DNA from 2 places in the Rhodobacter sp. P2_H5 genome. Region 1 is predicted to be linked to the other one. Evidence: riboswitches for the same ligand, from Rfam matches in the RefSeq annotation. Region 1 holds a riboswitch; the other holds the start of a gene.

Region 1 (3,203 bases):
TACTGCCGACCGTCGCCAAAGGTCGCGAACTTGCAGAGGTCGTTCAAGGTGCCAGAGCCGACCGCCACCAGCGCCTCGATCCCCCTGGTTTCAGCCTGCAGGGCGCGCACCGTCTGCGCATCGGCATGGGGGTGGTTCAGCACGATCAGCCGCGCTTTCGGGCCGATCTGGGCTGCGACAGCGGCGCCCATCACGTCCACCGTGTTCTCGTCACAGACCACGCCATAGCTTTCGGCGGGCATCGTCCGGGCCAGAAGACCCGCCGCATCCTGGGCCAGCGTGTCGTGGATCACGATGGTCTTGAAGGGCACATCCGCCGGCTTTCCGGTGTCCGGGTCGATCCAGCGGCCTGCAGTGACCTCGTCGATCAGAGCGGTCCAGTCGCGTGTGGACGTGGCGTTTTGCGCCCTTGCCTCGTGGTCCATGCGCTCCTCCCAAAGCTTATCGACTCTCGATGACTGACAAATGTCACTATACGTTGTCATCTGTCAATGACGTTTTTCACAGGCATCTGAATTTTGCCAAATTCGAACGGCTGGATTTGTCCGCGATTTCCTGCAATGACAGAAAGATCCCAGACCAAGGACCAATCCCCGCGATGCCCCCTGCCGTGTCCGAGCCGAAATCGCCCAGCGCCCGCCGCGTGCCGCCGATGCAATTTGGCACCGATCAGGTTCTGTGGGCGGCCTGGCTTTATTACGAGGAAGGCCTGAAACAGGAGCAGATCGCCGAACAGCTCGGCATCTCGCGCGCCTCGGTTTTCAACCTGTTGCAAAAGGCGCGGGATGAGGGCGTGGTGACGATCACCATCGACCCTTCCCGCATCGCCCGTGCCAACCTAGCCCTGGAATTGCGCGACAAGATCGGGTTGGAGGAGTGCTTCGTGTTGCCCACCGGCACCTCGACCCAGCCCCTGTCGCAGCAGATCGGCCATCTGGGTGCGCGGCTTCTGGAAAGCCGGATCAAGGAGGACGAGATCATCGGCGTCGCCTGGGGCCGCACGGTGCTGGCCCTGTCGCAGGCCTTGTCCACGCTGCACCGCCCGCATGTCACGGTGGCGCAGCTGACCGGCAGTTCGGCGGCGACGATGGATTTCTCGCCGGTCTTCTGCACCTCGAACATCGCCGAAAGGCTCAATGCGCGCTGCGTCAACCTGCATGCGCCGGGCGTGGTCTCCAGCCCCGCGGTCAAGGATATCCTGATGGCCGAGCCCGCGATCCGCGAGCATTTCGACCTTCTGGGCCATTGCACCACGATCCTCTTCGGCGTGACGCAACTGACCGGCGAGACCTTGCTGGTCACCGGCGGCTTCATGACGCCGGACCAGCTGGCGGTCTACCGCGATCTGGGGGCTGTCGGCTTCGCCTCGGGGCATTTCTTCGATGCGGCGGGGCAGCTGGTGACTAGCGAGTTCGACAGCCGCCACATCACCATGTCGGCCGAAACCATGATGCGGGTGCCGCAGCGGATTTGCGTCGGCGGCGGCTTGGGCAAGGTCGACGCCATCGCCGGCATGATTCGCGCCCGGCTGGCGACGGTTCTGGTGACGGATGAGGAAACCGCCCGCGCCCTTCTGGCCAAGATTTCCTGACGGAAACGGGTCTGTGACGACCTTCCGAAAGATCCGCATTGACGGCGGTGCGCCTTTGGATATCCTTGCCTCACGTCGGGGGAGTCCCACCCAAGGGACTGAGAGGCTGATTTAGGGGGCAACCCCGGTGCAGCGACCCTTTGAACCTGACCCAGTTGACACTGGCGTAGGAAGACCGAAGGGCAAACCCTCCCCAATCTTATACGGGGTGGTCCTTTCGGGCCACTTGGGCCCTTTGCGCATCTGCGTGCCGGGCCTGATGGCCCCTTTCTGCCTTCGTTTCACTTGGGTCTTTTCGCGAGAGGAGACCAGATGAACAAGCCTATTTCCCAGACCAAAGCCCACCAGATCACGACCGGCGCCCTGCCCGGCTCGTCCAAAGTCCATGTCGCTGGCACGCTGCATGACATCCGCATACCCCTGCGCCAGATCACGGTGACCGGGGAAGCGCCGCTGAATGTCTACGACAGTTCAGGCCCTTACACCGATGCCGCCGTCTCGGTGGAAATCGCCAAGGGCCTGCCGGACGTGCGCGGCCTCTGGCTGCACCAGCGTGGCGATGTGGAACCCTACCCGGCCCGCGCCGTCCTGCCCGCCGACAATGGCTTTGTCGAGGGCGCCAGGCTGACCCCCGCCTTCCCGCACCAGCGCGATCCGCTGCGCGCCACCCAAGGCCGTGCCGTCACCCAACTGGCCTATGCCCGCGCCGGCATCATCACGCCGGAGATGGAGTTCGTCGCGATCCGCGAGAACGAGGGCCGCAGCGCCGCCTATTCCCGCGATGGCGAAGCCTTTGGCGCCGATCTGCCCGACCTCATCACCCCCGAATTCGTCCGCCGAGAAATCGCCGAAGGCCGCGCCATCATCCCAGCCAACATCAACCACCGCGAGCTGGAGCCGATGATCATCGGCCGCAACTTTCTGGTGAAGATCAACGCCAATATCGGCAACTCCGCCGTCACTTCCTCGATGGAGGAGGAGGTGGAGAAGATGGTCTGGGCGATCCGCTGGGGTGCGGATACCGTCATGGACCTGTCGACCGGGCGCAACATCCACAACATCCGCGACTGGATCATCCGCAACGCCCCGGTGCCGATCGGCACGGTGCCGCTGTACCAAGCCCTGGAAAAGGTCGGCGGCGTGGCCGAGGATCTGACCTGGGAAATCTACCGCGACACGCTGATCGAACAGGCCGAACAGGGGGTGGATTACTTCACCATCCACGCCGGGGTGCGGCTGCACATGATCCCGATGACGGCGCGGCGGGTGACCGGGATTGTCAGCCGCGGCGGCTCGATCATGGCGAAGTGGTGCCTGCATCACCACCGCGAAAGCTTTCTCTATGAACGCTTTGACGAGATCTGCGACATCATGCGCGCCTATGACGTCAGCTTCTCGCTGGGTGACGGCCTCCGCCCCGGTTCGATCGCCGATGCCAACGATCAGGCGCAGTTTGCGGAGCTTGAGACGCTGGGCGAACTGACCAAGATCGCCTGGGCCAAGGATTGTCAGGTGATGATCGAAGGGCCGGGTCATGTGCCGATGCACAAGATCAAGGCCAATATGGACAAGCAGCTGAAGCATTGCCACGAGGCGCCCTTCTACACGCTCG
Region 2 (3,203 bases), on a different contig from region 1:
CGGCTGTGACCGAAAGCGCGGCGGAAATCACCGCCATCCAGACCGAGCGAAGCGCTGCCAGCCAGACCGCATCGGGCAGGCGGGTCAGGGTCGGCAGACCCTCAGCCAGAACGGCGACGAGGGGGAGGAGCAGGAACAGGGCAGCCAGGGAAATCATCAGCATGTCCAAGCCCTTGCTGCCCCTGGGCGCCCGCAGGACAAGCCGGCGGTCCAGGCCCGCGCCAAGGCCCGAGGGCAGGGCGAAGCGGGCCGACAGCAGGACCGCCGCCGCGCAAAGGGCGAACTGGACGCCGGCCAGAAGGGCGGCTTTTCCGGGGTCAAAGTCGAAGCGGAGGGCCTGGTAGATCGCAAGCTCCAGCGTGGTGGCGCGGGGGCCGCCGCCCAGCGTCAGCGCCACGACGAAGGAGGTCAGGCAGACCAGAAAGATCGCCAGCGCCGCACCCGGCAGGGTGGCGCGCAGCATCGGCCATTCGATGTGGCGGAAGGGGGAGGGCAGGCCGAGGGTTTCGGCGAGGCGAAACCGCTCCGCCGGGATGGCGTGCCAGCCGTTCAACAGGATGCGGGTGGCGAGCGGCAGGTTGAAGAACACATGGGCGAGGACGACGCCCTTCAACCCGTAGATGGAGATCTGCGGCAGACCCACCAGTTGTAGCGCCCAGTTGAGCAGGCCGCTGCGGCCATAGATGGTCAAGAGCCCCAGGACCGCCACGATGACCGGCAGCAGGAAGGGCGCGCCCATCAGAAGGATCAGCACCCCGCGCCCCGGAAAGCTGCGCCGCATCAGGGCGCGGGCGACTGGTACGGCAAGGGCGCAGGAAAACCCTGTCGACAGAAGGGCTTGCAGCAGGGTGAAGCGGACCGCCGACCAATCGGCGCTCCGCAATGCGGCGCCGGAGGATTGTGGCAACAGGGCCAGTGCCGTTCCCAGCACCAGCACCGCCACCAAAGCCGCCAGCGCCAGAGCGCTTATTTGGACAGGACGGTCTGCCATTCCTCCACCGCCGCCTGGCGCAGGCCTTCAGCCTCGGCCGGGGAAAAGAGCAGGGATTTCGCGGGCTTGATCAGGGTTTCATAACCTGCGGGCAGGCCCGCCGCCGGGGTCTTGGCCGGGTACATCCAGTTGGTGGTGGGGATCACGGATTGTGCCTCATCCGCAGCGAGATAGGCGAGAAACTTGTCGGCGAGGTCTTGCTGCTTGGAGGCGGCGAGTTTTCCGGCCACTTCGACCTGCATGTAATGGCCCTCGTCAAAGCTGGCGGCGGCCTTGCTGTCGTCCTTTTCCGCGATCAGGTGATAGGCGGGGGAGGTGGTGTAGGAGAGGACCATATCCGCCTCGCCCTTCAGGAACAGGCCGTAAGCCTCGTCCCAGCCGGGGGTGACGGTCACGATATTGTCCGCCAAATCCTTCCAGACCTGCGCCGCCTGATCGCCGTAAGCGGCCTTGACCCACATCACCAACCCGAGGCCGGGGGTGGAGGAACGCGGGTCCTCGATCACGATTTTCAGGTTCGACGCGGCGAGTTCCTTGAGGGATTTCGGCGGGTTGGCGACTTTTGTCTTGTTATAGACGAAGGCGAACCAGCCCCAGTCGAAGGGCTCGAAATTGGCGTCGGTATAGGGGACCGGCAGATCGTTGGGCGCCTGGGCGGCGAGCGGCGCGAAGAGGCCGGTGGCGCGGGCGGATTCGGTCAGGGTGGTGTCGAGACCGAGGACGATGTCGGCCTCGGACTTGGCACCTTCCATCTTCAGGCGCGACAGGACGGCGGCGCCGTCGCCGGCGGTGGTGTAATGGACGGTGCAGCCGCAGGTCGCCTCGAAGCCCTTGGCGATGGCGGGGCCGGGGCCCCATTCGGCGGCGAAACTGTCATAGGTCAGCACGTTCAGAACGGGCGTGTCGGCCATGGCCATGTGGCCAAGGGACAGGAACGCCAGTGCAAGATGGAAGCTTTTCATGGTCTCTCCATTTGCGACGGGCGGGAATGGAGCGGGCGAGCATCGCCGTTACCTTCCCTCCGCCGGTATGATCCGGGTCAGGTTCAACGGGTCCGCAAACTGCATCTCAGGCCAGAGGCCACCCCGAGGTATGCGTGAAAATAGGGCATCGGCGGGCAAGCGCAAGGACAAACGCCAAGGGCTTGAGAACGCTGGGTTAAGCTGACAGACTCCGGGCAAGGACGTGGTCTTGCCCGCGTCTTTCTTCTGTCTTCCTTGCGTCTCTACGCGCGGGGCGATGAGGGGATGTTAACCTTGTTTGGCGAATCGGGGCTGCGGACGGCCCCTCGGGAGAATGACCATGTTCCTGCGTGTGGCGGCCTTGTGCCTGATGATCGGACCTGCTGCCGGCGCGGCGCAGGCGGAATGTGTGAACTTCCTCAGCTTTGCCAAGGGCGTCACGGTCAAGCTGACCGATGGCTCGGTCTGGAGCGTGCACCGCCAGGCGCATGAGGTGATAAGGCTGGAGCAGACCAATGCGGGCGGCAATTACGCCCGCTATGTCGAGGCGACCTATGGGATCTATCAGACCGAAAGCACGAGGAACGGCAGTGCGACGGTATCGGAATATACCTATATCCGCAGGGTGCCGGAGCCTGCGGCGGCGATGGACTGGACCTCGGCCGTGCGGGCCACGACGACCAAGATCGGCGACACCAAGGCGGATGCCTGGCGCGAGAAGGTGCATGTGACGGCAGGGAATGTGGCGACGGTCAAGATCGGGTCCTGCCGCTATCAGGCGATGGGGCTGGATGTCGGGCATATCGGCGGGCCCTATCCGACAGTGCAGCATTTCACCTATTTCCCCGACCTGCGCTTTGGCATCCAGACAAGGATCACCTATCCGACCGATACGGTGAAGAAGGCGGCGATCCTGTCGATGACGGCCGACTGAGCGCGGGCCACGAATTTTCTGCGAAAATTCTGTTGCTGCCGTCCGGATTGTCTTAAGGGGGTGCGGCAGACAGGAGATCGCCGATGAGCCTTAACACCTTTGGTCATGTGTTCCGTTTCACCACCTGGGGGGAGAGCCATGGGCCGGCGATCGGGGCCACGGTGGATGGCTGCCCGCCCGGTATCGCGCTGAGCGAGGCCGATCTGCAGCCCTGGCTGGATGCGCGGAAACCCGGCACCTCGAAATTCACCACCCAGCGCAAGGAGGATGACGCGGTGCGCATCCTGTCGGGCGTGTTCGAGGGGCGCACGACGGG

The links. A riboswitch is a leader RNA that binds a small molecule or an ion and turns the genes downstream of it on or off. The one in region 1 is predicted to bind thiamine pyrophosphate.
Region 2: linked by a shared signal. The riboswitch ahead of thiB (thiamine ABC transporter substrate binding subunit) and the one ahead of thiC (phosphomethylpyrimidine synthase ThiC) in region 1 are both predicted to bind thiamine pyrophosphate.

Annotation. Positions count from the first base shown of each region.
Region 1 covers NZ_JBFUFS010000006.1:143,889-147,091, reverse strand. The annotation lists gene AC1DVR_RS10310 (iron-containing alcohol dehydrogenase) at 1-425, opposite strand, end outside; gene AC1DVR_RS10305 (sugar-binding transcriptional regulator) at 599-1,591, shown strand; TPP riboswitch at 1,659-1,781, shown strand; gene thiC (phosphomethylpyrimidine synthase ThiC) at 1,904-3,203, shown strand, end outside.
Region 2 covers NZ_JBFUFS010000016.1:37,192-40,394, forward strand. The annotation lists gene AC1DVR_RS18270 (thiamine/thiamine pyrophosphate ABC transporter permease ThiP) at 1-991, opposite strand, end outside; gene thiB (thiamine ABC transporter substrate binding subunit) at 967-1,953, opposite strand; TPP riboswitch at 1,991-2,089, opposite strand; gene AC1DVR_RS18280 (hypothetical protein) at 2,294-2,887, shown strand; gene aroC (chorismate synthase) at 2,971-3,203, shown strand, end outside.